3 regions of the Paenibacillus sp. BK720 genome follow, and region 2 is predicted to be linked to each of the others. Evidence: riboswitches for the same ligand, from Rfam matches in the RefSeq annotation. Region 2 holds a riboswitch; each other region holds the start of a gene.
What was found. A riboswitch is a leader RNA that binds a small molecule or an ion and turns the genes downstream of it on or off. The one in region 2 is predicted to bind cyclic di-AMP.
Positions count from the first base shown of each region.

Region 1: it holds a riboswitch for cyclic di-AMP, as region 2 does, so the genes downstream of both, FHT67_RS28020 (3D domain-containing protein) here and FHT67_RS23080 (hypothetical protein) in region 2, are expected to answer to the same signal.
Region 3: it holds a riboswitch for cyclic di-AMP, as region 2 does, so the genes downstream of both, FHT67_RS17685 (TrkH family potassium uptake protein) here and FHT67_RS23080 (hypothetical protein) in region 2, are expected to answer to the same signal.

Region 1 covers NZ_JAASRQ010000010.1:61,866-72,313, forward strand. The annotation lists gene FHT67_RS28000 (hypothetical protein) at 1-322, shown strand, start outside; gene FHT67_RS28005 (hypothetical protein) at 490-681, opposite strand; gene rsmA (16S rRNA (adenine(1518)-N(6)/adenine(1519)-N(6))-dimethyltransferase RsmA) at 711-1,607, opposite strand; gene rnmV (ribonuclease M5) at 1,626-2,165, opposite strand; gene FHT67_RS28020 (3D domain-containing protein) at 2,322-3,455, opposite strand; cyclic di-AMP (ydaO/yuaA leader) riboswitch at 3,699-3,907, opposite strand; gene FHT67_RS28025 (TatD family hydrolase) at 4,091-4,864, opposite strand; gene FHT67_RS28030 (HD domain-containing protein) at 4,895-6,190, opposite strand; gene FHT67_RS28035 (AbrB/MazE/SpoVT family DNA-binding domain-containing protein) at 6,475-6,729, shown strand; gene rsmI (16S rRNA (cytidine(1402)-2'-O)-methyltransferase) at 6,852-7,739, opposite strand; gene FHT67_RS28045 (tRNA1(Val) (adenine(37)-N6)-methyltransferase) at 7,769-8,419, opposite strand; gene FHT67_RS28050 (initiation-control protein YabA) at 8,536-8,925, opposite strand; gene FHT67_RS28055 (PSP1 domain-containing protein) at 8,985-9,794, opposite strand; gene holB (DNA polymerase III subunit delta') at 9,799-10,448, opposite strand, start outside.
Region 2 covers NZ_JAASRQ010000006.1:288,612-299,059, reverse strand. The annotation lists gene FHT67_RS23105 (histidine kinase) at 1-10, opposite strand, end outside; gene kdpC (potassium-transporting ATPase subunit KdpC) at 200-802, opposite strand; gene kdpB (potassium-transporting ATPase subunit KdpB) at 828-2,837, opposite strand; gene kdpA (potassium-transporting ATPase subunit KdpA) at 2,883-4,562, opposite strand; gene kdpF (K(+)-transporting ATPase subunit F) at 4,596-4,673, opposite strand; gene FHT67_RS23080 (hypothetical protein) at 4,853-5,272, opposite strand; cyclic di-AMP (ydaO/yuaA leader) riboswitch at 5,395-5,578, opposite strand; cyclic di-AMP (ydaO/yuaA leader) riboswitch at 5,689-5,883, opposite strand; gene rlmN (dual-specificity RNA methyltransferase RlmN) at 6,318-7,388, shown strand; gene FHT67_RS23070 (lysoplasmalogenase) at 7,503-8,147, opposite strand; gene FHT67_RS23065 (aldehyde dehydrogenase) at 8,236-9,612, shown strand; gene FHT67_RS23060 (DHA2 family efflux MFS transporter permease subunit) at 9,774-10,448, shown strand, end outside.
Region 3 covers NZ_JAASRQ010000004.1:481,865-492,312, forward strand. The annotation lists gene FHT67_RS17655 (winged helix-turn-helix transcriptional regulator) at 133-426, shown strand; gene sdhB (succinate dehydrogenase iron-sulfur subunit) at 595-1,353, opposite strand; gene sdhA (succinate dehydrogenase flavoprotein subunit) at 1,356-3,113, opposite strand; gene FHT67_RS17670 (succinate dehydrogenase cytochrome b558 subunit) at 3,141-3,812, opposite strand; gene FHT67_RS17675 (LysR family transcriptional regulator) at 4,136-5,014, shown strand; gene FHT67_RS17680 (potassium channel family protein) at 5,385-6,047, opposite strand; gene FHT67_RS17685 (TrkH family potassium uptake protein) at 6,065-7,405, opposite strand; cyclic di-AMP (ydaO/yuaA leader) riboswitch at 7,477-7,638, opposite strand; gene FHT67_RS17690 (CPBP family intramembrane glutamic endopeptidase) at 7,889-9,481, shown strand; gene FHT67_RS17695 (hypothetical protein) at 9,647-10,135, shown strand; gene FHT67_RS29720 (hypothetical protein) at 10,241-10,448, shown strand, end outside.

The DNA.
Region 1 (10,448 bases), on a different contig from region 2:
GCATTTGAGGGACGGGGTAACTCCCAACGGCCGCTGTTGCCTGTACATTGCTTTGAACTTATGCCACATGGGTGGCAATGTATCGGCAAAGGCGGACGCTCCGCTCCTTATCGGAGTTACCCCTTACCCTCTTGCGGGTAGCCTGCGCCTCCCAATTGCCTCCCCACATTCCTTGTGGGAGGCCGAGGCTGCCGCGCTACTGCGCCAGGCGCGGCGTTATGGCGGGCGGGCAGCGGCGTTGCCTGACCGCATGACTACGCCCGCTGAGCTGGCGGGCTCGTGTGCTTATAAGCGTGACCCATGGCTGCTCCAAGCAGCGTAATAGCGTAGTTGCGCCTGCCTAAGACAGAGTTGCATGCGGAGAATGACTATATATGTATTGCCCGGGTAATGGTGGAGTGAATCATGTACAAGGTGCGTTAGAGGGTGCGTTTAGTGCGTTTAGCGGTTTTAATGGACAGTAAAAGGAAAATCCCGTGTTACAAGGCATCAGGTAGACGACGGAATGCTTTTCGGGTGGTCTGAACCGATTAGAGGGTTGCTCGGGCCTGGAAAGCCGCTGTAAGCGCCGAGGACCGCACGGCGCTTCGCAGCCGTGCCGTGGCCCTCTCCGCCCGCCACTCCGGCGGCGGGCGCGCCTACAACAAAGTCGGCGGCGCTAACCGCTCGCCGCCGGCTCAAACCAGGCTCGGCCGCCGCAGCAGGCCGAGCTAACCCCGCCAGCCCGCCGCCAGAAAGGCGCGGCTGATGCGGGCGAACTCGTCGAGGGACAAGGTCTCCCCTCGACGGCCAGGGTCTATCTCGCAGCTGACAAGCAGCTGCGTCATTTCCTCGCGGCGTTCCTTGCCCACGAACGCCGTCAGATTGTTCGCCAGCGTCTTGCGGCGCTGGGCGAAGCTCGCCTGAACGATGCGGAAGAAATGCGCCTCGTCCTCAACCTCTACCGGCGGCTTCTCGCGCACCGCCAGCTTGATGACAGCCGAGTCGACATTCGGCTGCGGGATGAACACCGTATGCGGCACGATGCAGACAAGCTGCGGCTCGCAATAATACTGCACGGCTACGCTCAGGCTGCCATACTCCTTGCCGCCCGGCTTTGCCGCCATCCGCTCCGCGACTTCCTTCTGGATCATGACGACGATGTTTTCGAGCGGCAGACGCTCTTCCAGCAGCTTCATCAGGATCGGAGTCGTCACGTAATACGGCAGGTTCGCCACTACGCTTACGCCGCTCACATCCGCGAAACGCTCCTCGAACAGCTTTTTCAGATCCAGCTTAAGCACGTCGCCGTGCACGACCTTCACGTGCTCCTCGCCCGCCAGAATGTCGCCTAGAATCGGAATAAGCCGGTTATCGATCTCGATAGCCGTTACCGTGCCCGCGGCGGCAGCCAAATGCTGCGTAAGCGCCCCGATGCCCGGACCGATCTCAAGCGCGCCCTTCGTCTTGTCGAGTCCGGCCGCGCTTACGATCTTGTGCAAAATATTTTGATCAATCAGGAAGTTCTGGCCCAAGCTTTTCTTAAACTGAAAGCCATACTTCGCGATAATTTCCTTCGTGCGCTTCGGCGTTGCCACTTCAATCGCCTTTATATCGTTTCCGCTCATGCCGTTCACTCCTATCTCCTATCCCTGTTCCATCGTGCGCAGAGCCTCCGCGAATTCTTCGCGGGAAATACGGAAGCTTGTACACCTTTTGAAAAACTGCTTGCCGTTCGCATACCCGATCCCCAGCAGCTTGCCCATTTGAAGCCGGCGGTTTGCCGCGTCCGGATGAACGATAAGACCCGCTTCCATCAAGTCCTCCCAGGTAATATTCCCTTCTCCGGCCGCCATTTCCGTCCGAAGCTCGGAGAGCGCCTGGCGAATCGCCTCGGGGCTTGCGTTCTCAATTCCGATATCGCCTTTGTACATCGCCTTCTCCTGCGGCAGAAAAGCATGCTTGCAGCCCGGCACCCGCCGCGCCACAATTTTGCGTATTCTCTCGCCCGCATGATCAGGATCCGTAAATATTATAACGCCTCTGCGTTCCATCGCCAGCTCGATCCGGCGCAGCACTTCCTCGCCGACCGCAGAACCGTTGGTTTCGATCGTATCCGCTTCAACGGCTCTCTTCACGGCAACCGTATCGTCTTTGCCTTCCACCACAATAATTTCCTTAATCACAAGCGAACATTCCTTTCTAAAAAGCAGCAACTTCCGCTCTTCTTTCACCGTCAATAATATGCAGCCTGCTTAGCATCTCCATGCACACAAAAAGAAGAGGCAGCGCCTCTTCTTATAATGGCATATTTAACAATGAAATACGATAGCGGTAAGCCATTAGCTTGCGGATGGCTTGGTCGGACCAAGCACGTATACGGTATATCCTTTTTTCCGGCCGAACTTATTGGCATAGCTTGTGCTGTCAAAGTAAACGTCGATCTTGTTGCCATTGATGGCACTGCCCGTGTCTTCCGCTCTGCGGAAGCCAATTCCTTCGATGTACACCCACCAGCCGATTGGAATAACATCGGGATCCACCGCAATGGTACGGCCTTCCTTCACCTTTGCGCCGGAAGCCGTAATGCCGTAGCCCGGATGACTCTCATCCTTGCCCGTGGAAGCTACACCTGCCGAATAGGCGGTTAAGGTTACATTCTTGAGAATCTTCTTCGGCTTAAACGTTACGCCGCTCTTTGTATACGAGGCTGTGCTCGCGGCCGAGAGCGTATGTACGTCCTTCTTCGAGCCTACCGCTACGACCTGACTGACCGTATGCTTCTGAACGACCTTGTCGACCAGCTTGGAGGAGACAAGAACTCCGTTCTCGTACTTCTTCTCCACGCGCTCGATTACGACGCCGTTTTTACCGGTTTGCACCAGCTTCTCCTTCCCTTGCTCAAGGGTTGGATCTTGTTTCTTCACGATCGAGAACGGCAAAGTCCGTTCGGTCTCTGCTACTTTCGTATCGACGCGGGTAACGGTAACCGTCATTGCCTTCGAAATCTGAGTATCGAGAGACGGGATAACTTTATCTTGATCGCGGACAGGAATATTTAATTTCCCGATCGCCGCCTGTACTGTTTTCTCTGTCGTGTACACCGTCGATGTTTTGCCATCTGCTTTTACGGTAACCGGAACCGCGTACTTGATTTCGATGCGGTCTCCGTCTTTGATGGACGCATTCAGAGGGTGTGATACCTCGTCATAAGGTCCAACCGTTATAGCTTGTTCATCCAGTAGGCGTTGCAGGACCCATTGTTTTGTCTTTACGACAGTTTCTTGTCCATTCACCACTACGGATACGCTCTTATCAGCCGATCCGTACAACAACACCAAAAACATGAAAGTCATAGCGATTGAGATAATTGCACTCAGAACAATTAAACGCAAATTTTCATGCTTCCATCGCATTGCGAAAGTCATGCTGGATGATCGCTTCCCATGGGTCTCCTTAGCCTGGATCATGCCCACTTCTATCGGTCCTCCTTCATAGCCCCGCCGCCAATCTGTTACGCATGATACTATTGACGCGACTATTGAGTATATTGGCGTGACAAGCACGCTCCAGTGTTACGGCCTCCCACCTCCAAGATTTACCCTGTAAAGACTATTTCCGAATAGCGAAATCGAAAATAAAAAGAAGCCTTCGACAGAGGATCTGATCGTGGCTTCCTGGGTAATCAAACATTCAGGAAAAGGTGAATACACGAGGTTGATCGCTCTCTATAATCGCTTACGAGGTTAGCTGACGGGTTCGGACGAGAGAGCTGCCCTATCCACGGAACGAATGCTCATGGCAATCGCCGCAAAATTCACCCCTGAAGAATTCATACGCGGCAGATGCTTCATGACGTCTTAACGATGCATCCGCTGGCGTTGGTTCCCCCGCTCTCCGGCTTTCGGAGATTAAGCGCAAACTGGAAATCCAATACAAAAGTTAAAGCTCTGAGAAAAATCATACATTCCTGACCACAGAATTGTAAAGATGCGTTAAAAGACGATTTTAACGAAATTTTAGGATTCTGAAGGCAAATAGGGGCGATTCCAACAAGTAAAAAGAGTTTTATCGCCGCAATAGTCTTTATTTCAGCGGTTTTAGACCGTTTTTAAACAATACCAAAACATTTTTTACCGTTTGCGCTTGTAATAACAGCGATTTCCTCCTTGGATTTTCCTGTTATGTCCGCTGCGGCCTCTGCGACTAAAGACACATAAGAGCTCTCGTTTCTCTTCCCTCTAAATGGATGAGGAGACAGATACGGGGAGTCCGTTTCGATGAGAAGACGATCAAGCGGAACCTTCGCAAGCACCTCTTTTGGCACCCTTGCATTCTTGAACGTGACCGGTCCGCCAAACGATATATAAAAGTTCATATCGAGGCACATTTTGGCCGTTTCCCAGCTGCCCGAATAGCAGTGCATGACTCCTCCGACTTCAGACGCCTTCTCTTCCCTCAGAATACGGACAATGTCCTCATGCGCATCCCGGTTATGAATGACAATCGGCTTACCCAGCTTCCGGGCAAGGCGGATTTGCTCCCGAAATACCCGGTGCTGCACCTCCTTCGGAGAGGTATCCCAGTGGTAATCAAGACCGATTTCTCCTATGGCTACAACCTTCGGATGGGAACAAAGCTGCTCAATCCACTCCAGGTCCCCCGGCTCCATAAAAACGCTGTCTACCGGATGCCAGCCTACCGCTGCGTAAATAAAATCGTATTTTTCCGCGAGCTCCATCGTCGTTGGAATTGTCTCCCGGTTGAAGCCGATATTGATCATTAAATCGACACCGGAAGCGCGCGCTCTTTCGATAACTTCTTCACGGTCGCTGTCGAATTGCGGGGAGTCCAGGTGGGTATGCGTGTCGAATAAAGATATCATCTTAGCTGCAAGCTCCTTCTATATAAAGAGTTAAATTTTAAACAATTGCCGAACGCCCGGGCTTAGCCGGTCAGCTGCGGCAAGAAGCGGTTCAATCGGATAATAGATATGATACTGGCCTTGATGCAGGCCGCTGATGGAACGGACAATGTCGGATTTTACCGATATTTCGCTTAAGCTGTTCTCGTCGCTCAGCAGCAGAATCGGCGCTTTTTCCTCTTTCCCGCCTTTTTTCGCATCCGGGCGATAAATGTCGTAGGGCTGGTCAAAAGGAAAATCGATTTCCATATGGTAGTCCGGATTAAGGCCGATTGCGATGAACTCCCGGGCTGCTTGTTCCAATAAAGAGTCCCCCGGATCATCCAGCGTAATGTATTTGTATAACTGGCGATTAAGGAAACGGTCGCATAATCCCGCCAGCAGAGCATCCTCCTCTTCGGTCCATAACGAGAAGATGGTCTGCATGTAGGCCTCGTCCAGCTTCAAGTAATCCGTTACCGTAATGCTGCCGTCCAGCAGCTTATTGATTGGTCCCGGCATCCAGGAGAATGCGTAACCATTGTCGTACAGCTCCTTGGCGCGGCGCGTAATCTGTCTTAGGATAATCTCCGAGCTTCGGGTAACCGGATGGAAATAAATTTGCCAATACATCTGGTAACGGGACATCAAATAATGCTCAATGGCGTGCATCCCGCTCTCTTTCACGACAATCTTGCCCTGAACAGGACGAAGGACGCGCAAAATTCGCTCCAGGTCGAAGTTACCGTAGTTGACCCCCGTAAAATAAGCGTCCCGAAGCAGATAATCCATTCGGTCCGCATCCATCTGGCTGGAGATCAGGCTTACTACAATGGGGTTTGGGTACGTTTTGCTGATTACCGAGGCTACCTTCTCCGGGAAATCCTCCGAGACGCGGCGCAGCACGCGGTTCACTTCCGTATCCTCCAGCAGGATTGCACAGGTCCACTGCTCATGATGGGTGTCAAATACCTGCTCCAGCGAATGGGAAAAAGGCCCGTGGCCAACGTCGTGCAGGAGCGCTGCGCAGAGCGCCAGAAGTCTTTCCTCCATCGGCCAGCCCGGATATTCGTTACGCTCGAATTGCGAGATGATTTTCCTCGTTATTTCATAAACCCCAAGGGAGTGGGAGAATCGGCTGTGTTCTGCGCCATGAAACGTCAAATAAGAGGTTCCAAGCTGGCGAATTCGTCTAAGCCTCTGAAACTCCTTCGTATTGATCAAATCCCACACCGTCTGATCCTGCACGTAAATATATTTGTGTACCGGATCCTTAAAAACCTTCTCTTCGGTCAGCTGCTGATTCATTCGCCCTTTCAACTCCTTTGTTCATGGTTTCGACACAAAACTCTGATAGAATGTCGAATAGTGTCGTAATATAGTTTCCAAATTGTCGAAGCTGTTGTATTCTATAGTAAGATTAATATGACCTTGCTATAGAGTCAAATTCCCATAAATATAGGTCTGATAAGGTCTATCAGAGACATTCTCGGTTGACTATTATGGGAATCGTTGGTATTATAGTAGCCATAAAAAGAAAAACTATGTCGAATAGTGACGAAATGTTATTTCCTGAGAGGAGAAACAAAATCATGATGAAATCTACTGGTATTGTACGTAAAGTCGACGAATTGGGTCGTGTTGTTATTCCAATCGAATTGCGTCGTACGCTTGGTATTGGCGAGAAAGATGCTCTGGAGATCTATGTAGACGGCGAGCGTATCATGCTTAAGAAATACGAGCCTGCATGTATCTTCTGCGGCAATGCAGAAAACGTATCTTACTTCAAAGGCAAAATTGTTTGCCATATTTGTTTATCTGAAATGCCTTCTCCTGTGACAAAATAAGAAATATAGGTTATAATAGAAATACACCAACTTGTTAATTCTAACCTTTTTATACTCCTTGATGCCTTCCTGTGCTAGAACCCGGCCAGGAAGGTCTTTTTTTGCCCAAATAACGCAGTAATCTATCGATTGACTGCGTTATACACTTCCCTCTTCGGCAGGCCTCTGTCCTGAGCCGTTTTTTTAATAGCCTCCTTGCGGTCGATTCCTTCGTTCTCGTAGTGGGCCACATGCTCTTCAAGCTCAAGCAGCGTCCACCAATTCTCTCCGTTATCTGACGCGTCTCCCGCTCCTGCAGCTGCCCCCTCAATTATGAGGCAGTATTCGCCCAGGGGAGGGTTCTCTTCAAGAAAAGCTAGACATTCGGATATGCTGCCGCGTGCGGCTTCTTCATGGCGCTTCGTAAGCTCTCTAACCATTGCAATCCTCCGGTCGCCCCAGTGCTCCAGCATGGCTTCCAGCGTCTTCTTCAGGCGATGGGGAGATTCATACGTCATAAGCGTCCCTTCTTGGCGGGCAAGACGGGCCAGCCATTCGGCAAGCGGCTTTTTATCTCGCGGAGGGAATCCCGTGAACATGAACCGATCGGTCGGAAGACCCGATATGATCAGAGCCGATAAAGCCGCATTTGCTCCCGGTATCGGCACTACCTTAATACCCGCTTCTACGGCATCCTTAACAAGGTCGGCCCCTGGATCGCTGACGGCAGGCAAGCCTGCATCGCTGACAAGCGCAATAGACTGCCCTTCTATTAATAAACGGATGAGCTCGCTTCCGCTAGCCTGCTTATTATGCTCATGGTAGCTAACCAATCTCGTAGAGATTTCGAAATGAGTCAGAAGCTTTCGGGTCTGTCTTGTATCCTCAGCCGCGATAAGCTGCACTTCCTTTAACGTCCGGATTGCCCGGTAGGTCATATCCTCCAGATTGCCGATTGGAGTGCCGACCAAATATAAGATACCGTAATCGCTATCCGCTTGATCTTTAAAGCTTTTTTGAATTTGTATCATATCCTTGCTCCCTCCTATCCGTAAATGGCTTATTCGTATACGAAGACCGGCGGCAGCAGCCTAAGCTCCGGCTTGCCGTCGCGTATCGCTTCTATTAATACCATATTGGCCTCTCCTTGCGCATTCGGATGGATGAATTGCACGCGCTTTGGCTCAAGCCGGTATTTCCGCATCGTCTCCATAATATCGATAAACCGCGAAGGACGATGAACCATAGCCACCTTTCCTCCCGAACGGACAAGCCTTGCACAGGCATGAACGACATCATCTAACGTGCAATGAATTTCATGGCGCGCGATGGCGTAATGATCATTCTCGTTCGAGTCGCCCGCTTTTACCGCCATGTATGGAGGATTGACCGTTACGGCGTCATAAATACCATTGCCCGCTTCTTTCATGTATATTTTCAGATCCGCCTCTATGATGGAAACCTGCTCAGACAGATTATTCATTGTCACGCTGCGCCTTGCCATATCGGCCAATCTTGGTTGGATCTCAACCGCGTCGATCTTCGCATCGGTCCTTGTCGTCAGCAGCATCGGGATTACCCCGTTTCCTGTGCATAGATCAAGAATCCGTCCTCTCTTTGGAATCGTTGCGAACTTCGATAGCAGCACCGCATCCAGAGAGAAGCTGAATACTTCCCGGCTTTGGATGATACGGAGGCCCGTCTCCGTCATCAAATCATCAATTCGTTCATTTGGTTCCAGTTTTACATCCCGCACCTTTGACCTAACTCCCCTGACATAAAGATACCGCCCTACATAGACGAGGACGGTATACATACAATGTTCTATTATTTATTGAGGAAGGATAAGCAGAACAGGCAATCTCCTTCTGTCCTCAAATGCCCGTAATACACGTTGCAAATGTGGAATCCTTCGTGGTACAGCCTAGCCAAATTATCATGCGCCTCACCGACGAGACCGGCTTGCTGCGATGTATCGTGAACCGTATCTTCCTCCGCATGTACTGCAACCTCCCGGCGGGCAGGCTGGACGGCTTGTCCTACCTGGCGGCTTACAGCTGTTCTTGGCTTCGGCGACGTCTCGCGTTTCAATATTTTGCGCAGCCGTTCATTTTCCATGCTCAGCTGCTGATTTTCCTCCAGCAGTTCTTTGACCCGCTGCTTCAGAACGCCAAGATGGACGTGGAAATCGCCCATCCGGCTTTCTAATTCGTCCATTTGATTAAAGATTTCTTTGTTCTCCAAGCTTTCACCCCAGAGCTTTCAAACGTAGTCGTTCAATTTTCCTTCACAACCACATCGTCGAGCGGCAGCTCCTTCGGTTTACCCGACACATCGAACAACTGCACGTACACAGACTTCGTGGAAGCGTTGATGCCCGTTACTTTGCCTTCGCCATAAGACGTGACGACGATTTTGCCAACGGAAGGAAGCTCCTCCCGCACGCTTTCGTAATTGTCATGCTCATATTTCAAGCAGCACATAAGACGGCCGCATAATCCCGAAATCTTCGTAGGATTGAGCGATAAGTTCTGATCCTTGGCCATCTTGATCGATACCGGTTCGAAATCCCCGAGCCAAGAGGAGCAGCATAATACACGCCCGCATGGCCCGATGCCCCCCAGCATCTTCGCTTCGTCGCGTACGCCGATTTGCCTAAGCTCAATGCGCGTACGAAACACACTAGCCAAGTCTTTTACCAATTCCCGGAAGTCGACCCTTCCTTCAGCCGTAAAATAGAAAATGATTTTGTTCCGGTCGAACGTGAATTCCACATCAACCAGCTTCATCTTGAGCTGATGATCTCTTATCTTGTCCAAACAGGTGGCAAATGCGTTCTTCGCGGCAGCGCGGTTCTCCTCCACGACCTTCGCATCTACCTCGCTGGCAATCCGGATCACTTTCTTCAGCGGAAGGACAACGTCTTCTTCACCGACTTCTTTCTGTCCGACCACGACTTTACCATATTCGATCCCCCTGGCCGTTTCGACAATCACATGCTGGTCCTTGTCCACGGGGTGCAGGGCTGGATCAAAGTAATAAATCTTGCCCGCCTTCTTAAAGCGGACACCGACAACGTTATACAAGGATTTAGCCCTCCTGTAGGTTTACCAATAGTTGCTCGACAGCAAGCTGCGGAGATACGTTGGAACGTATCTTCTTACCCGCTTCAAGCGTATGCTCGATACAAGAAATCCAGTTCTCGATCGGGCGGTTAAACGCATGCTTGCTAATCCAGTCCAACTGATCTATATAAACAATGCTTTCCTGCCTTCCGGCCTGAAATTGAATCATGTCTTTGAACCATAATACAAGTAACGACAGCATGAGCTGCGCTTCACCCGCAAGGTCCGTTTTGAAAAATTGCTGCTGGGCGGTGAGCATTCCCGCGGTGAATCGGGTCAGACTCTCCTTCCCTAATTGTATCACTACGTTTCTGATTTCTGCAAACTGATTCTGTTGGATAATCTCTCTAGCGCCTTCCAGTCCGGAGCTCAGTTGAACGGCTGCGCGGGCCAGAGTCGGCGGCGCTCCTTCATCGACCAGAGACTGCAGCATTTCGTTTGACGAGAACGGCAGGAATGGCACCCACTGCGCTCTTGAACGAATGGTCGGAAGCACGGCTTGTCCATTATCCGTAATTAATATGGCAACAATGGGGGAAAGCGGCTCCTCTAGAAATTTAAGCAGACTGTTAGCTGCCTGAAGGGTCATTGTCTCCGCACGCTCGACAATATATA
Region 2 (10,448 bases):
TGTCGTTCATGTCCCGTCGTTCCTCCTCTCCGTAAGACCCGTGAAAGCCCCGCCTGCGCCACTTGGGGCAGGCGGGGCTGCTGTTTACCACATCAGAAAGTATAAGTTTTCGAACTCGAAAACCAGCTTTCTGATTGGCGATAAAAACTACCGCTGAAACGCGGCCCTTCATCTTCGAAGTACTTCGATAGAAGTTTTCTCATTTGCGGAGCTGGCTTAATTCGATGTTCAGCTCCAGCACGTTAACGCGGGGGTCCCCGAAGACGCCAAGATCGCGTCCGTCGGTATGCTTTTTCACCAGCTCTTTCAGAGTGTCCGCCGGCAACCCGGTCAGCTTGCTGATGCGCGGAATTTGGACCTCGGCCGACGCCGGCGTAATATGCGGGTCCAGACCCGAGCCAGAATTGGTAATCAGCGCAAGAGGAAGCTGGTTAACCGGAACATCGGGATTGGCGGCCTGCCAGGCGGCAATCGAATCTTTTGTCCGCTGCAGCATATCTGGATTCGAAGGCGCGTAGTTGTTCGAGCCGGACGCTTCCGCTTTGTAGTCGATGCTCGATACCCTTCCTTGGAAATACGCAGGGTCGGTAAAGCTCTGCCCGATCAAGGAGGAGCCGATAATCCGGCCGTTCGAATCCTTGATCATGCTGCCGTTCGCCTGATGCGGGAAGAGCAGCTGGGCAAGGCCGGTTGACACTAGCGGGTAAATAATGCCGCATATCAGAATAAACGCGATACCGGCTCTTAAGGCAATCATAAAGAGAGAGCCGTTAGATCCCGATGAAGATGTGGAGTTCGTCATGATTATCTCTTCCTTTCAGATCGGTCTAGATCCATACATGAACAAGCAGGTCGATCAGCTTAATGCCGATAAACGGGGCAAGGACGCCGCCAAGTCCGTAGATCAGAAGGTTTTTGCTTAACAGCTTCGACGCGCTCATCGGTTTGTACTGCACCCCGCGCATGGCGAGCGGAATGAGCAGAGGAATGATGATCGCGTTAAAGATAAGCGCGGACAGAATGGCCGAAGAGGGCGAACCCAGCTTCATGATGTTCAAGGCGTCCATCTGAGGGATCGCGATCATAAACATGGCCGGAATGATGGCGAAATATTTGGCGATATCGTTCGCGATGCTAAAGGTTGTCAGCGCGCCGCGCGTCATGAGGAGCTGCTTGCCGATCGCAACCACTTCGATAATTTTGGACGGGTCGGAATCCAGGTCGATCATGTTGGCCGCTTCTTTCGCTGCGACCGTACCGCTGTTCATGGCAAGGCCAACGTCGGCCTGGGCAAGCGCGGGAGCGTCGTTTGTCCCGTCGCCCGTCATCGCAACCAGGCTGCCTTCCGCCTGCTCGCGGCGGATCAGCGCGATTTTATCCTCGGGCCTGCTCTCCGCCACAAAATCGTCAACTCCCGCTTCACGGGCAATCGTTGCGGCTGTCAGCGGGTTGTCGCCGGTACACATAATCGTCTTGATCCCCATGCGGCGCAGCTGCTCGAACCTCTCCTGCATGCCCGGCTTCACGGTATCCTTCAAATAAATAATGCCGTAGATGCGGTTATCAACCGCCACAGCGAGCGGGGTACCGCCAAGCACGGCAACTCCTTCGCCGGTAGCGTCAAGATCGGAAGGGACGGTGCCGCCTTGGGAAGCTACCCATTTCTTCACGGCGTCAACGGCGCCTTTGCGTATTTTCCGTCCGTCCGGAAGATCCAGACCGCTCATCCGGGTCTCGGCCGTAAACGCTATGACTTCAGCGTTCTCGGCAAGAGAGGAAGGATAACTCAGCTGCTTGGTCTTCATCAGCTCCAGGACGGAACGGCCCTCCGGCGTTTCGTCTTTGGCGGAGCTGACGGCTGCCCATTCGCCAAGCTCCTGGACGCTTACGCCTTTGACAGGCAGGAAGTCGCTTGCCATTCGGTTGCCGTACGTAATCGTGCCGGTCTTATCCAGAATCATCGTATTAATGTCGCCGGCTGCTTCCACCGCTTTGCCGGACATGGCCAGCACGTTAAACTGCGTGACGCGGTCCATGCCGGCGATCCCGATGGCTGACAGCAGACCGCCGATAGTCGTAGGAATCAGACAGACAAGAAGGGCAATGAGCACCGGAATATCAAGCACAACGCCAACATATTTGGCGATTGGAGCCAGGGTTACCACAACGATCAGGAAGATCAGCGTCAGGCTGGTCAGCAGCGTGTTCAGCGCCAGCTCGTTAGGCGTCTTTTGCCGCTTCGCGCCTTCCACAAGGGAGATCATGCGGTCGATAAACGACTCGCCGGGATCGCTCATGATCCGGACTTTGATCCGGTCGCTGACAACGCGGGTACCGCCCGTTACCGAGCTGAAGTCGCCGCCGGCTTCCTTGATCACCGGTGCCGATTCACCCGTAATCGCCGACTCGTCGACAGAGGCAAGACCTTCGATGATCTCGCCGTCGCCGGGAATCATCTCTCCTTCGGAGACGACGACGATATCGCCTTTACGGAGCTCGGTTGACGACACCTGCTTAGTCGTCTGGCCCGTCACTTTGTTTGCCGTAATATCTTTTTTGCTCTTCTTGAGCGAATCCGCCTGGGCTTTGCCCCGTCCTTCGGCCAGCGCTTCCGCAAAGTTAGCGAACAAAACGGTGAACAGCAGGATCAGAAAGACCGTCAGATTGAATCCGATACGACCCTCCGTTCCGAAGTAGCCGGGGAAGATCGTCATCAGCAGGACGACAAGCGTACCGACCTCGACGACAAACATGACGGGATTTCTCATCATGGTGAGCGGATTTAATTTCAGAAAGCTGTCCTTTACCGCGCGACTTATAATCGCCGAGGTCAGCATGGATTTGCGTTGTGTGGTCACGGTTATTCACCTCATCCTTATCCGTTAGCGAATCGTTAAATGCTCTGCAATAGGTCCAAGTACAACGGCAGGCAGGAACGTAAGCGCGCCGACAATCACTACGGTTCCTACTAGAATCCCGCCAAACAGCACGTTGTCTGTCCGGAATGTGCCAATCGTCTCCGGTACGGGCTTTTTGCGGACCAGGGATCCGGCTACGGCAAGCATGGCAATCATCGAAATATAACGTCCAAGCAGCATGACAAGACCGGTCGTCATGTTCCAGAACGGCGTATTGTCGGCAAGGCCTTCAAAGCCGGAGCCATTATTCGAAGCCGAAGAGGTGTATTCATAGAGCACCTGCGAGATGCCGTGAAAGCCCGGATTCGTAATGGCACCCTGGCCAAGATCCGTCAGGAAAGCAATGGCGGTTGGCGCCAAAATGATAAACGGATGAACGAGAATCGCGATCGCGATCAGCTTCATTTCTTTGGGTTCGATTTTCCGACCGAGAAACTCCGGTGTCCGTCCAACCATCAGACCGGCGATAAACACGGCAAGAATGGCATACATCAGCATATTGACGAGCCCGACGCCCTTGCCGCCGAACACGACGTTCAGCATCATCTCCGCCAGCGGGACAAGACCGCCGATCGGGGTCAGCGTATCATGCATGTTGTTAACTGAACCTGTAGTGGCTGCCGTCGTCACCGCCGTAAACAGGGAGGACTGGGCAATGCCGAACCGGACTTCCTTGCCCTCCATGCTGCCTTGCGAGGCGTCTACGCCAAGGTTGTTCAGTGCCGGATTGCCATGCAGCTCAGCCGTGTAGACCGTTGCAAGGAATACCAGGAACAGCGACATCATCGCGCCAAACACAACCCAGCCTTGCTTGCGGTTTCCCGCGAACCTGCCGTATACATAAGGAAGGCATGCAGGCAGCGCCCACATGGACAAAATCTCGATCACGTTCGTCAGCGGGCTTGGATTCTCGAATGGATGCGCCGAGTTGGCGCCCATAAAGCCGCCGCCGTTGGTACCCAAATGCTTAATCGATTCAAGCGAAGCAACCGGCCCGATGGCGATGCTTTGCGCTGCTCCTTCCAGCGTTGTTGCCGTAACGTTAGGCTGCAGCGTCTGCGGCACGTGAAGCGCCACAAGCACCAGCGTAATAAGCGTTGCGAGCGGCAGGAAAATCCGCGTATGGGATTTCACGAAATCGGTAAAGAAGTTGCCGATTGTGCTGCCCCTGCTCGTTAAGCCGCGGATAAAAGCAATCGCAACCGAGAAGCCGGTAGCCGCCGATGTGAACATCATCATCATAATGACGGCCATCTGCGAGAAATAGGACAGACCGGTCTCGCCGCTGTAGTGCTGCAGGTTCGTATTTGTAATAAAGCTGACAACGGTATTGAACGAAAGCGATTCTTCCATAGCGCCAATGCCGTTCGGGTTGCCCGGAAGGCTGCCCTGCAGGCGCAGAATCAAATAACTGATCGCGACAAGCACGATATTCGTGAGCAGGAAGCTCAGCGCGTATTTTTTCCAAGTCATGCCCTCACGCGACTTCAGGCCGATTACCTTATAGATGAACCTTTCGATGCCGCCAAAAACGCGGTCGATCCGGTTCGGTTGATCCGAATACACGTGATACACGTAGGTTCCGAGCGGTTTGACGAGCAGAATAAGCACGCCAACCACGATGATGAGCTGTAAAATATCCATTGCCATTGCGGCCTCCCAGCGATCGATTAGGGTTTAGAATTTCTCCGGGTTGATCAAGGCATAAACTAAGTAGAGAAAGAGAAACAGGGCAAGCACTAACGTGACAATCATCGCTTATCCTCCTCTTGAATAGCCCGGTCGCACCATTGCATAAAGCCGGCGAAGAGTACGAATATCGCTGCCAGCAGCAGCACCATATAAATATCCTGCATCGTATATTCCTCCTAAAAGAATTGCCGCATGGCCGTCAGGTGCCATTTGGGGCAATTCTTGTCTGGTTAGCATGTCCTTTACCGATTATCTTGGCTTGCCATGAGTTCGTTTATGATTAGAAAAGACGTATCCGCATGGCTTGAATGAATAACATCATTCGCGCCCATTCCTTTGTAGATCAGACGCGGGTTTGCACTGTCCGTAACGACGCAGATCGATTTCGACGTCCAGCTGCGGCAGATCTGGATATAACGGCAGCATAAGTTCAGGCTTCTCTCGAATAAAAAGATCCGGCCGACCGGCAGCTCCGGTACGCGCCAGGTGGCTTCATCCGTTGTGTTGACGACGATGACCGTGGTCACGCCAAGCTCCAGCATCCGCTCATACTCGGTCTTATTGTTCACGATGGCCGCAAACGGAATGTGCCGGCGTAGCAGCTGTTTAATAAAGTCCTCGCCTTGCACGTTGGGTGCGGAGACGAGTATATAGTCGACCATGTGTTTACGCTCCTCTTTTCGTTAGAGGAATCAACGACAAACAAAAAAGCCGCGGAAGAGGGACTCTTCACGCGGCTTATAAGCGCAGCACAAAATAAACCGCGCCTATATTCACGATCATCGTTGCCTCTCTTGGTACGCTGACGAAGTTAGCTGACGGATTCGGGCGTAAGAGTCGCCCTACGCCAACAAGCCCGATTAGAGCCGCGTTGGCGATTCACCCCGTGGACAAGCTGGCTTGCGTGCAGCCGGCTGTCCGATTGGTTCCCCCGTTCCCCCGTGTAGGGGATTAAGCGATAAAGACAGTTGATTAAAAATGGGCATCAGAAATAGCCGCAGAGGAAAGATCCCCGCGGCCCCTTAAGGTCACAAGATCACATCATCCTCTCTACCTGGAAAATGCCTCTGCCATAAGCAGCAGCATTTTCATCGCTTACGAGGTTAGCTGACGGATTCGGACGGTGAGAGTCGCCCTACCGGGTACGGCCGCGCGCAGCCTTTTCCCGGATTCACCCCGGATAAGCAAGCTGCTCCGGCTCTCACACCGTTGCGATGCCGCTTATCGATTGGTTCCCCCGTTTCCCTTAACGGAAACTCAGCGATTGCTACTTCAATCAATTGCTGAATCGTATATTACGCCTGCCGGTCGAGGTTGTAAATGAACCGTGGGGGCGGCATATTGTCTAATTCTGACAAGGAGCTTGGTTAGAACGTTTACATTGAAAGGGAACTCTACTATGCTCCTTCTTGGACTCTAAATCTCGCGAATGCTATAATTCGTTGCGAAATTTAGGTTTAGGCAAGCCTAATTGGATTGCCTGGAAAGACTAAATAACACGGAAAAACCGTCTTACAGCGGGCGGTGCACGCAGGAAACTGGAGCGGTACAATAAGTGCGCGAGTTAGACGAGAGAATGAGATAAGAGGGCGGAATGAGCGTATAATGGAAGGATTGGACTTTTTCGCCCCTTGTTTTCGTCAGCTAATTTTGGGACAATAGGAGCAGTATGCGGTTTCCGCCGCGTTTGTGAAAAGAGGAATAACGATGAGTACACCATCCATATATGGATTTACTTTAGATCAATTAACGGCATGGCTGGGCGAGCGGGGGCATAAAAAGTTCCGTGCGACTCAGGTGTGGGAATACTTGTACCGGAAGCGGGTTACTAGCTTTACGGACATGGCCGAGGTTCATCCGGACTGCGTGAAGCTTCTGGAGGAGAACTTTGCGATACAGACGCTGGTCGAGCATACGAAGCAGGTGTCGAAGGACGGCACCGTCAAGCTGCTGCTCAAGCTGGATGACGGCAACCTGATCGAGACGGTGATGATGCGCCATAAGTTCGGCCTGTCGGTCTGCGTAACCACGCAGGTTGGCTGCAACATCGGCTGCAGCTTCTGCGCGAGCGGCCTTTTGAAGAAGAGCAGGGACCTGACAAGCGGCGAGATTGTCGAGCAGATCATGAAGATCCAGCTCCATCTTGATGAAGCGGGTCAAGGCGAGAAGGTCAGCCATATCGTTGTCATGGGTATTGGCGAGCCATTCGATAACTTTATTCACTTGAACGACTTCCTTACAACGGTGAAGGATCATAAAGGCCTGGCTATCGGACCGCGCCATATTACGGTATCGACAAGCGGCCTCGCGGATAAAATCAGAGAATTTGCCGACAAGGATCAAGGGGTGAATCTCGCCGTATCGCTGCATGCGCCTAATAATGAACTGCGGACGCGGATTATGAAGATCAACCGTGCGATTCCGATCGAGAAGCTGATGGATGCGATCGATTATTATCTGGAGCGGACGAACCGCCGCATCACGCTGGAGTATATTCTGCTCAAGGGCGTGAATGACCGGCCGGAGCATGCGCTTGAGCTTGCCGAGCTGGTGGGCGACCGCCGCCGCTCCCTCGTGAACGTGAACCTGATTCCTTACAATCCGGTTGACGAGCATAGCCAATACCAGCGCAGCGAGAACGATTCCATTAAGAGCTTCTACGATACGCTCAAAAAACAAGACGTCAGCGTCAGCGTCCGCCTCGAGCATGGCGCCGACATCGACGCGGCTTGCGGCCAGCTGCGCAGCAAGCAGATGAACAAGGAAAAAGCCGGCTAACAACCGGCACGGCATAATAAAAGCCATGATCGCGGGATCATGGCTTTTTGCAATTCCAAGGGTCTATAATCCGGAATGAAACGCGCTCCTCCGCCTAAGGACGGCGAAGCCATTTCATCTTGCGGGAGCGGTGCGGCTTCGGTAACCGATGCAGGCCGCAATGCAAATCTGCGCGGCATAGTAAGTTGTCATAATGAGGATATCCGAGCCTGCCACATCCGAGACGAACTTATTCCAGGCGAGAATGGAGTCGGAAGCCATAAACAGCAAGGCGCCCGCAACCGCCCATGCGTTGCCGGACATGATGGCCGACCAGCCCATCAGCGAAATGGCGGTTACATAGACAAGCACGGGGAGTTTGAGACCGTCGTCTCCCGACTTTGCGAGAGCATCCATAAGCTCATACCCCATATAAACGGCGTATGCTCCGATCGGAACAATCGTGACGAGCCGCCGGAAGGAAAACCTCCATTGTCCGAAAAACCCGCTTAAATAAAACAAATGGCCGATTAAAAAGGCGGACAGTCCTACGATAAAGTTACCCAGGGTAACATCGCCAATCACGCAGAAGACAAGACCGGTTAGCACGATCCGTTGAAACCGCTTACCGTTTCGCGCGGGCTGCAAGTAAGCGTAACCGATAATCAGCAGCATCGGAATCGCTTTGAAAATTAGCTTGACGGCATGCGGTTCAGCGGGAATGATAAAAATGTAAAGCAAGCCCGTAAGCAGAATAAGGGCAGGCAGCAATTTATTCAATCGGCATCGCTCCTTTTTCCTAACTATAGCATAGAATTTCGTTTTTCAAGTCTGGATTCCTATCGAAAAGGCGGGGTATCGCATGAATATGAACATGAATACAGCTCAACAATCGCTGGAGAAGCAGCGGCATTATTACGGGACGGGGGCAACCCGGAGTCTCGAATTCCGGCTGGCGCAGCTGGCCAAGCTGCGCCAAGCCATTACGGAACGCGAGGATGCGATTATGCAGGCGCTTCGGCTTGACCTGAACCGGAGCGAGCAGGAGTCCTATATGCTGGAGATTGGACTGGTTCTCAAAGAAATCTCTTTCGTGCAGAAGAGGCTGAAGCGGTGGATGAAGCCCGCCAAGGTCAAAACGGCGCTTACCCACATGGGCAGCAAGGGGTACATCGTGCCGGAGCCGCTTGGCACCGCGCTTATTATCGCACCGTGGAACTATCCGTTCCAGCTCGCGATGGCGCCTCTTGTGGGAGCTATAGCGGCGGGCAATACGGCGATTCTGAAGCCGTCGGAGCTGTCGCCCGCGGTGTCGGAGGTGATGTCCTCGCTTGTTCAGGATACATTTGATCCTTCTTACATAACCGTTATGGAAGGCGGGGTCGAAGTAAGCAAAGAGCTGCTTGACCTGCCGTTCGATAAAATTTTCTTTACGGGCAGCGTTAACGTCGGCAAGCAGGTCATGGCCGCCGCGGCCAAGCATTTGACGCCGGTTACGCTCGAGCTTGGGGGCAAAAGCCCGGCTATTGTGCATCATGACGCCAATCTCAAGCTGGCCGCGAGACGCCTTGCCTTCGGCAAATTTATTAATGCCGGCCAGACCTGCATCGCGCCTGATTACGCGCTTGTGCACCATAGCGTTCTGGAGGAATTCCTTCAGCATCTTCGCAAAACGGTAACGAGGTTCTATGGCCAGAGTCCGCTTGATCATAAGGATTACGGCAAAATTATATCGGAGCGCCATTTTCAAAGGCTCGCTGGCTTCCTTCGCGAAGGGGAGGCTGTCATGGGCGGAGGGGCAGACGAAATGTCGCTCCGGATCGAGCCTACCGTATTAACCCGCGTGGACTGGAATATGCCGGTCATGCAGGAGGAGATTTTTGGCCCGATTCTGCCTGTCCTTGTCTATGACGAACTGCAAGAAGCAATTGACCAAATCAATGCGCGTCCGAAGCCGCTTGCCCTCTATCTGTTCAGCGAGAACGCGGCTATTCAGAAGCGGGTGACCGAAGCCGTGCCGTTTGGCGGCGGATGCATCAACGATACGCTCATGCATCTGGCAACGCCGTATTTGCCGTTTGGCGGCGTGGGCGAGAGCGGGCTCGGTGCTTATCATGGCGAGTACAGCTTCAAGACCTTCTCCCATATGAAAAGCGTGCTGAAGCAAACGACCAGGTTCGATTTCGCCTTCCGTTATCCGTCGGCGAAGGGTGGTCTTTCGATCATTCGGAGGCTGATGAAATAGAGGCGCATCCGTCATAAAAGTTTTTAACTTTATTTGTAAAAAATTTATTTGACTAAAGGCTGGTTTGCTCAGTAACATGGGGTAGCAAACAACCATTACTGGCAGCCGTTGTCCCCTCATCCTGTGGCGTAATGGTGTATTCCATGTAGGAGGTTATACGGATGGAACAACGGTTAAACGATCATTCGCAGGAGCAGGAATTCAGCATGAAAAGCATCCTGCTCCCGCTTGTCGCGATTATTCTCGGCTGCTTTATGGTTATTCTCGATACAACGGCGATGAATGTCGCTTTATCGAAGCTCGTAGAGGATTTCCATACGCAGCTTCCCACTCTGCAATGGACCGTAACGGGCTATATGCTGGCGCAAGCGGCTGTCATTCCGCTTGCCGGCTGGCTGTCCGACCGGTTCGGCGCCAAAACGGTTTTTCTGACCTCGGTCATCCTCTTTACGTTAGGCTCGCTCCTGTGCGCGCTGCCGAACGACCCGCAAACGCTCATTGCGTTCCGCGTTATTCAAGGGCTTGGCGGCGGATTCGTGCTGCCGGTCGCGATGGCGTATGTTTACCGGCTGAGTCCGCCGAGCAAGGTGGGGCAGGTCATGGGGATGCTGGGCGTGCCGATTCTTCTTGCGCCTGCCATTGGCCCCATTCTCTCCGGCTGGCTCGTCGAGTACCACTCCTGGCGCTGGATCTTCCTGATCAATCTGCCCGTGGGCATTATCAGCGTATTGTTTGGCTTATGGAAACTGCCGAAGCTGGCGACCAAGAAGCTTGCGGGACTAGATATTCCCGGCATGATTCTGGGGCCGCTCGCTTTCGCGGCGTTATCCTATGGC
Region 3 (10,448 bases), on a different contig from region 2:
TTACTTAAGTCAAGTAGATATATTAAAATTAGCAAATACCCAAATTTGGCTGCGCTAACGAACTTACTTTTCCTTAGAACATATGCTACAATATAGGTAGAAAAAGGGGTGATCGCGTTGGATTATTCAACTATGTGCCCAAAGTATGAAGCTGCGGCCGACATTCTTGGTAAGAAGTGGACAGGGCTTATCATCCGGGTTATGCTTGGCGGACCTAAACGGTTCAAGGAAATTAAAGAACAGATCCCCGAGATGAGCGACAAAATGTTAACGGATCGGATGAAGGAACTAGAGAGTCAGAGCATTGTAAAACGAACTGTCTATCCTGAAATGCCTGTTCGAATCGAATATGAGTTAACGCCTAAGGGTCGCGAGCTCCAGCCCGTGATCGAGTCGATTCAAAGCTGGGGCGAGCAATGGATGTAACGCCGTCAAACAAAAAAGCTGTGCCGGACTAGGATATCACTATCCCGTCCGGCGCAGCTTTTTTGTTTGAGTTGACTTTCAACGTTAGCTCCATTACTATAATGATAATAGTTATCATTATCAAATAAGCAAAAGAAATACCCCCCGCCTGCGCGGAGGGCATCCTTCTTAGCCAAGCCATTTTTTGAACAATTGTTTGGTAGTATCACGGTTGATTGCAGCAATCGAAGTCGTAAGCGGAATGCCTTTCGGGCACGAACGCACGCAGTTTTGCGAGTTGCCGCAGCCTTCGATGCCGCCGTCTTCCATCAGCGTCTCCAGACGTTCAGCTTTGTTCATTTCACCTGTAGGGTGAACGTTGAAGAGGCGGACCTGGGAGATTGCTTGCGGACCGATAAAGCTGTTGCGGTCGTTAACGTTCGGGCAGGCTTCCATGCAGACGCCGCAAGTCATACACTTGGACAGCTCGTAAGCCCATTGGCGCTTCTCTTCTGCCAGACGCGGGCCTGGGCCCAGATCATACGTGCCGTCGATCGGAATCCATGCTTTAACCCGTTTCAGCGCATTGAACATGCGCTCGCGGTTAATAACAAGGTCACGCACGACAGGGAATGTGCGCATCGGCTCGAGGCGAATCGGCTGTTCCAGCTTATCGATCAGCGCGCTGCAGGCCTGACGAGGCTTGCCGTTGATGACCATCGAGCAGGCACCGCACACTTCCTCAAGGCAGTTGGATTCCCAGCATACCGGAGCCGTGTTTCCGCCATCCGCTTTTTTCGGATTACGCTGAATTTCCATTAAGCCGCTGATTACGTTCATGTTGGCGCGGTAAGGAATTTCAAACTCTTCGGTATAAGGCGCGGAGTCCGGTCCGTCTTGACGGGTAATAACGAACTTTACGGTTTTTGTTGCTGTCGTTTGAGCCATTGTTATTCTCCTTTCTTCTTGTTGGCTGTGTAGTCGCGTTTACGCGGTTTGATAAGGGAAGTATCGACATCCTCATACGAAATTTGCGGACCTTCAGGCGTCCAGGTCGCTTTCGTTGTTTTGAGGAAATCCTCGTCGTTACGGTCCGGGAAGTCCGGCTTGTAATGCGCGCCGCGGCTTTCGTTGCGGAGCAAAGCGCCAAGCGTCATCGCTTCGGAAAGCTCAAGCATGTTCCACAGCTGACGCGTGAACGCTACGCTGGAGTTGTTCCATTTGAGCGAGTCGTTGATATTGATGTTTTGGTAACGCTGCTTCAGCTCTTTGATCTTGTCAATGGTTTGCTGCAGCTTGTCGTTGAAGCGTACAACCGTCATGTTGTTTGTCATCCACTCGCCAAGCTCTTTGTGGATAACGTAAGCATTCTCGGTACCGTTCATGCCGAGGATCTTGTTGTACTTGTCTTCGTGACGTTTCTTCTCGCGGTCGAATACCGATGAGGAAATGTCTTCAGACGATTTCTTAAGGCCTTTGATGTATTCAACGGCTTTAGGACCGGCAACCATGCCGCCAAAGATAGCGGACAGGAGCGAGTTCGCGCCAAGACGGTTCGCGCCGTGGTATTGGTATTCGCATTCGCCCGCCGCGAACAGACCAGGAATGTTCGTCATTTGGTTGTAATCAACCCACATGCCGCCCATCGAGTAGTGAACCGCAGGGAAGATTTTCATCGGGATTTTGCGCGGGTCGTCGCCCATGAACTTCTCGTAAATCTCGATGATGCCGCCGAGCTTAACGTCAAGCTCCTTCGGATCTTTATGCGACAGGTCAAGGTAAACCATGTTCTCGCCGTTGATGCCAAGCTTCTCGTCAACGCAGACGCTGAAGATTTCGCGTGTTGCGATATCGCGCGGAACAAGGTTGCCGTACGCCGGATATTTCTCTTCAAGGAAGTACCAAGGCTTACCGTCTTTGTACGTCCAGATCCGGCCGCCTTCGCCGCGTGCGGATTCGGACATCAGGCGCAGCTTGTCGTCGCCAGGGATAGCCGTTGGATGGATTTGGATAAATTCGCCGTTTGCGTAATGAACGCCTTGCTGATATACAGCGGATGCAGCTGTACCCGTATTGATAACGGAGTTCGTTGTTTTACCGAAGATGATACCAGGACCGCCGGATGCGAGAATAACGGCGTCGCCGACGAAAGTATGTACTTCCATCGTGCGCAGGCTTTGCGCCGAAACACCGCGGCAGATGCCTTCGTCATCCAGTACGGCGCCAAGGAATTCCCAGTGCTCGTATTTCGTTACGAGACCGGCTGCTTCCCAGCGGCGAACTTGCTCGTCCAGGGCGTACAGCAGCTGCTGGCCGGTTGTTGCGCCCGCGAACGCCGTACGGTGATATTGCGTGCCGCCGAAACGACGGAAGTCAAGCAGACCCTCCGGCGTACGGCTGAACATTACGCCCATTCGGTCCATTAAGTGGATAATGCCAGGCGCGGCTTCGCACATTGCTTTTACCGGAGGCTGATTCGCGAGGAAGTCGCCGCCGTAAACGGTATCGTCAAAATGCTCCCAAGGGGAGTCGCCTTCACCTTTTGTATTTACAGCGCCGTTAATGCCGCCTTGCGCGCAAACGGAATGGGAACGTTTCACCGGCACGAGGGAGAACAGTTCCACATGCACGCCCGCTTCCGCCGCTTTAACGGTTGCCATAAGGCCCGCAAGACCGCCGCCAACGACGATAATTTTATTTTTAGCCATAACGTTTCGCTCCTTGTCTAAATACTACTAACCGATATTGGTCAATGCCAATGCGGCACTTGCCGTTTCCTTGAATTCGTCACCCATAAATGCTACGAGGGACAGGATGAACAGCGCAGCTACAAGCACAAAGATTACCATGCAGATATTCGCCGAAACCCGTTGAGCTTTCGGGGAGACCGTAATACCCCAGCTGATCAGGAACGCCCAGAGGCCGTTGCTGAAGTGGAATACCGCAGCCAGAATACCGATGAGGTACAGAATGAACAAAGCAGGGCTAGTTGCAATATTATGCATGGTCGAGCCAAGCTCTTCATGCGTTACATTGCCAAGCGCTACCTGCACGCGAGTCTCGAACACGTGCCAGATAACAAAGATAAACGTGATTACCCCCGTTATACGCTGCAACGTAAACGCCCAGTTACGTTCATATTTGAAACGTCCCGAGTTGAGGTTCGACTGATAAGCCATATACAAACCGTAAACACCGTGGAACAAAATCGGCAGATAGATGCCGAAGATCTCGAGCAGCGTTACGACAGGCAGGCCGTTAATAAAATGAACCGCTCTGGTAAAGCCTTCCGGCCCGCGCTCATACGCCTGAAAATTGGCCAGGGCATGCACGATGATAAATCCACCCAGCGGAATCACCCCAAGCAGAGAGTGAAGCTTGCGCCAGTAGTACGAATTTCCTTTCATTGATACTTCTCCTTTCCAGACTGTGGTCGCTCCATGACATTTTTACTGTTGACAAACCATTCTACATTGTACCCCCGGCTATTAAGTCCGTCAACAAAAGTCGACACCATTTGCGAAAGTTTCATTTCTCGACTTTTATTGAACCCCGCAAAATATTAGGACTTCGGAGCTTAGGCTTCACATTGCATTGCGAGGGCTATGAAAATTGTGAACGTTCCGTGTATGCCACCCTTTTAATCCTACTCCTTTTGAGCTTATAATGGAATTGCATATTTATTATAATTTATTATAACCAATTCACATAAGCGATCGGGGAGACCAAAATGATCGAAGAATTTCATATGTTTGCATCTATTGTAGAGCATTCCAGCATGAACAAGGCAGCTGCGCTGCTTAATTTGTCCCAGCCGGCTTTATCCCGCAAACTGGCCAAGCTTGAAGAAGAGATTGGCGCCAAGCTGTTCGAGCGCGTAGGCAAAAGGCTTGAACTGACCCGCGTCGGCCAATTGACTTACGAATATGCCGTAAACCTCCGCAAGCTGCACCGCCGTTATATGGATTCCGTCGCCGAATACACCGCGGCGGGACGTACCTCCATTACGATTGGGGCCAGCTTAACGACGCTGCAAACAACCTTACCCGATTTCATCAAGACGCTAAACGCCAGTCATCCGGAATTCGACATCAAGGCCGTAACCGGGAAAACCCACGAGATTGTCACTCTTGTCCGGGACAACAAAGCGGATATCGCCATCGTCGCCTCCATGATCGAGGACTCCCAGCTTCATTGCGTGCCGCTGTTCGACGATCATCTGCTGCTCGTCATACCGACCAGCGTTGCCGTTACGCATGAAGAGCCTCTTTCAATAGAAGATTTAAACGGGCTGCCGATGATCTTGTTCTCCAAAGGAACCTGGTATCGCAGGCTGACCGACGAGGTTTTCGCCAAATACCATCTTCAGCCGGATGTCAGGATGGAAATCGATTCCTTCGAGGCTATCGTCCGTCTGCTTCATACGTGCCGCGCGGCAACCTTGCTCCCGCATTCCTATATGCGCAAGCAGTTATTAGCCGACAACGAACTTGTCGTTGTCCCCATCCGCGAGCTTGAAGAAACCAAGAGAACGACTTGTCTCATCCACAACGACCCTTCCGATCTTCATCCGGCGGTCCGCAGATGGATCTCGGAGCTCGGTCAGTAAAGAGGGGCGCTTTTAATCTTTTCGCACTTGTCTTTCTCTTTTGCCTTTCTCTCTTCTCTCTCCCGCAAGGGAGGACAGTGGCTTGCGCTTTTTAGCGCTTCACTGTCCTTTTTCATTCCCTCGCGAGGGGGAATGGATGGGTGCGGCGCGAGGCGGGAAAGGGGTATCTCTGGAGGAGCGAAGCGTTCGCCTTTGTCACTTCCTTTGCTGCATCTATGTAAACCTGTTCAGAGCAAAGGAATGACAACAGCGGCCGGAAGAGATACCCCGTCCCGCGGAGCCATCCCGCCCCTTCCATTCCCCACCACCTCTGCCAGCCAGCGAGCAAAAAAAGGACAGAGAACGCTAACCGCGCCCACTGTCCTTATCATCACCTGATTATGGTTTCTTCAAACTGTTCAATCTGGTCGTTTGTTCCGATCACGACCATAACGTCCTTTTCCGTCACAACATCCATAGCCGTAGGAGCAATAATAATACCGGAAGGCTTGTTAATGGCTACGATGCTGCATCCGAACCGGGCACGCAGGTTCATATCTTGAAGCGACTTGCCGTTCAGGCATTTCGGCACCGAAAGCTCCGCAATGGTATACTCCTTCGACAGCTCGATATAATCAAGCAGATTCGGGGAGACAAGCTGATGGGCAACCCGGATGCCCATATCCCGTTCCGGATAGATAACGCGGTCGACGCCGATTTTCTCCAGCACCCGTCCATGCAGCTCGCTCATGGCTTTGGCCACAACCCGCTTCACGCCCAGGTCCTTCAATAATATAGTCGTCAGTATGCTGGCCTGGATGTCATCGCCAATCGCCACCACTCCGCAGTCAAAATTACGAACGCCTAGCGATCGCAGCGTCTCTTCGTCCGTGCAATCGGCCGATACCGTATAGGTCAGCACATTGCTCATCTCCTGAACGGCTTCCTCGTCCCGGTCGATTCCAAGCACCTCGTAGCCCAGCTTAATGAGCTCTCTTCCGAGACTCGAGCCAAACCGTCCCAAGCCTACGATCACAAATTGATTGTTCTTCATTCCTGCTCCCTATTCCCCTATCCAATCGTAATTTTGCCTTCCGGATACCGGTACAGCTCTTTCTCTGTTTTTGGTCCAAGCGCGTAAGCAAGCGTCAGAGGACCAAGCCGGCCGGCGAACATCGTTAATGCAATGACAATCTTGCCGAAAAACGTCAGCTCGGGCGTAATGCCCGTCGTGAGGCCAACGGTACCGAACGCCGACGTTGTTTCGAACAAAATTTTCAGAAACTGCTGGTCTTCCGTTGTGGACAGCAGCATCGTGACCAATATGACCAGCGTCAGCGACAGCATCGTAATCGTAAGCGCCTTAAAGATCCGGTCTTTCCCAAGCCTGTAATGGAAGAGAACGATATCCTCCCGCCCGCGGATCATTGCGATAACCGCCCCAACCATAGTCGTAAAGGTCGTCGTTTTGATTCCCCCGCCCGTGGAGCCCGGAGATGCGCCGATAAACATCAGAATAACGGTGAAAAATACGGTAGCCTGCCGGAGCTGGGTATAATCCAGCGTATTGGCCCCTGCCGTCCTTGGCGTAACGGACTGGAAAAAGGAAGCCAGTATTTTATCGCCCCAATTGAGGGATCCCAGCGTCATGCTGTTCGAAAACTCGAAAACAAAGATAACAAGGGCACCGACGGCAATCAGAATGCCGGTTGCCGATAGAACAACCTTGCTATGCAGCGAAAGCCGTTTGTTTTTCCGGAACTCCAGCAAATCCGCCATGACCACAAAGCCTAATCCGCCAAAAATAATAAGCAGCATCGACACGATATTAACGAGCGGATCGCCCACATACATCGTTAAGCTGCGGAAATGGCCGAAGATATCGAAGCCCGCATTGTTAAAGAAGGAGATCGAATGAAAAACCCCGTACCAAACCGCTCGGCCGAGCGGCATATCAAATGCAAACCGGACGGCGAACAGCACCGCGCCAACCAGCTCAATCGTCAAGGAGTAAAAGATAACCCTGCGGATTAAACGAACGATGCCCTCCATGCTCGTCTGGTTCATCGCTTCCTGCAGAATGAGCCGTTCCTTAAGCGAAATTCGCTTGCGCAGCACCAGCGCAATCAGCGTGGCCATGGTCATAAAGCCTAACCCGCCGATTTGAATCAGCGAAAGGATGACGATCTTGCCGGCGGTAGAGAAGTATGTACCCGTATCGACAACAACAAGGCCGGTGACGCAGGTCGCCGATGTCGCTGTAAACAGCGCATCGATAAAGGGCAGGCGCGATCCGTCATTGGAGGCAAAGGGCATCGACAACAGTATCGCTCCAATGATAATGATCATCGCAAACCCAAAGACAAGAATCCTTGGCGGAGACCACTTCAAGATATTGAGGTATTTGGTCATTGTTTTCTCCTTTTAATGGACCTTTCAACATTTGGGCATAAAAAAAAGCACGGGAACTCCCATGCCGGATGAGTCCTGTTCCACACAGCCTGCGAGGTTAGCTGACGGATTCGGGCCTGGAAAGGCAGCCCTATTCAAGCGGAATGCTCGAAATTCACCCCATGCTGGCGGATGGCTCCGGACAGCGGTTTGGTTCCCCCGTTTTCAATAACGAAATTCGGCTGATACGATTCGATTTATATGACGTTAACGATTATACGCCTTAAGGACGGAAACGATCAAAATGAGCCTAAGCGATAATTAGGCGGAATTCGTTCAAATATAGGCAATGCTATAAAGCAAATGGTCACTTGCTGGCTGCAAGTCCTTATTTCACCGCTTTCCGTTTGCATCCTCCGCTTTCGCCCGCATTGGATAAATCAGGTTAATAATGGTATGGTAACTGTAGCGAAGCATCGTCTGAATTCGAAATGGAGGTTTTGTATGATCCCTTCCATCGCTCCTCATGATTGGAAAAGGTTCTTGTGGGCTGCTGTTGCAGGCGCAATTATTTTTATCTTTACCCAATTCGGCCCTGCAGCCGGGGACCAGCTGTTCTCAAGCTCTACACCTAAGGTTATCGCAAAAAGCGAAGCCGAGTCCACCGCGAAAACGTTCGTCCAGGAACAGTTCGGCAAAACGGCCGTAGCCGCCCATGCGATTTATCAGACCGACAGTCTGGCAAACGGGTATTTCTCCAAGGAAGATCTGCTTGGCAAGTTCGAGGATCAATACGAAGCCAAGTTCCCGACCGATACGTTCCAGGTCAATCTGGAGCTGGAGGACGGCACCAAGGCTTACGTCTACGTCCATATGACAAACGGCGGCATCACGGGCTGGCATTGGCTTGGCGGTCAATCTGCCGGGAATGTCCAGTTGGTTCAAACGTCAGCGAAGGCTTTTGCCGAAACAAAAGGATTCCGGCCTGAAGAATTGGACAGCTTGTATAGAAATGACCAAGGTGACGCGGTTCTTCACCCAACCGGTTATACGCTTGGAGACGCTTCTCTCGAACTGATTATCGGCGTTGGTCTTATCGACGATAAACCTGTGATCACCAGGTACAAGCCCGCATTCCAGGCTCCGGCTGATTACGTCGCTTATGTGGAAGGCCAGAAAAAGACGGGCAGCGCGCTGTCTGTGGTCAGCCTGGCGTACATGTGCTTTATCTCCCTTGTCTTGTCGCTTATATACGCGATTCTGTACAGAGGACACACGACTTTTAAACGCGGGGTATTTATCAGCCTTGTGTTTATCTTCTTCTACATTTATAACAATCTGAATGTACTCGACGGCATTTTGGCAACCTTGGGCGAGCAGAGCCGGTCGGATGCCGAGATGAAGGCTACCGTCATGATTACCGTCGTACTGCTGATTCCGGTTGGCCTCGCCGTTTACTTCGCCCTTGTCGCCGGCGACGGGATGTGGCGCTCGCAGAAACGGCCGTTATGGCCGGGATTCCGCGAACGCGGCTATGGCGAGCATGTATGGCGCAGCGTTGGCCTCTCCTATCTCTTTGCGGCTATTATTCTCGGCGCGCAAGCGATTATTATGGTCGCCATGAAGTTTCTTGCCGGTTCTTGGGCAACCAGCGATGCTACGCAATCTGCGTACAATACGGATATGCTGTGGCTGATGCCAATGATGGCCTGGTGCGCGGCCATCTCCGAAGAAGCGATATTCCGGTTGTTCGGCATTGCTCTATTCAAGAAATGGTTTAAAAATACGTTTATCGCCACTCTTATTCCCACGGTCATGTGGGCGCTGGGGCATGTCGGCTATCCGATCTTCCCGTTCTATACGCGTATCGTAGAGCTGGTTATTCTGGGAACGGTATTTTGTCTTATCTTTCTCCGCTACGGCTTTATAACCGCCGTGTTCACCCACGCCATACTGGACAGCCTTATCATGGGCTTCGAGCTGGTCGGCGTTGGAGGAGGCGTCAATATTACCGCTGCCCTTATCTACGCTGTTCTCCCTGTTATCGTCGCGTGGGTTATCAAGTACTGGCATGGCCGGCGTTTTATACGGGTCTGAACGATTTCTCTTTATAAAAGGGATGTATCTGTTAAAGATACATTCCTTTTTTGCGTTTTACCGGTACCGCAAAGAGCCCATTTAATAGAAACGGTCATTTTGTCCAAGAGGAATCCTGTCCACCTTAATATAATCTATTATACCAATATATGGAGTGTGATAGGATTGATTGCAAGAATCAGCGGTTATGACCGCAAACAGAGCTCAGGCAGTAAATGCTATGAGAAACAGTCGTCGGGCAAAAAGTCAAGCGGCCGTCACAAATCGTCCGGGAAAAAGAACACATCGGGCGGCAAGAAAAACGATTGCCATGAACACAAGTCTTCAAGCAAAAAATCGTACGGCTATTCACACAAATCAAATGGCTGCAAATGCGAGCACAAATCTTCGGGCTGCAGCGACAATTCAGTAATTCCGTATAAAAAGGAAGAAAAATCAAACGGAAAAAGTTATGCTGAATATGCTTATGGCATCCTTAGCAAGCTGTCGCTCGGACAAGTTATTCACCGCGTTACGCTGGATAACGGAAAGGATCTGGATAAAGCGAAATGGGCTGGCTTTAAGAACGGGCATGCTACATTCTCTGCCTTCAACTACAAAACCACTTACCTCGTTTATGTCCCGCTGAACAAAATTACGAGCATCGCTCTTTAAAAGCACCGGACAAGGAACCATTTCGCATTTATATCCACTTTCGTACAGACGCAAATCTATCATCCTTCATATAATCTAGTACTACGTTTAAGAGGAGTGATAGATTTGCCAAACAAAAACAAAAACAATAATAACGAGAAGCATCAAAAACAAAACCCCGATGCAGCTAACAAGAGCCTTGGCAACCGCACCGGCGGCAACCAAAGCCCTGGCGGCGGCAACCGCACCGGCGGCAATCAAAGCCCTGGCGGCGGCAACCGCACCGGCGGCAACCAAAGCCCTGGCGGCGGCAACCGCACTGGCGGCAATCAAA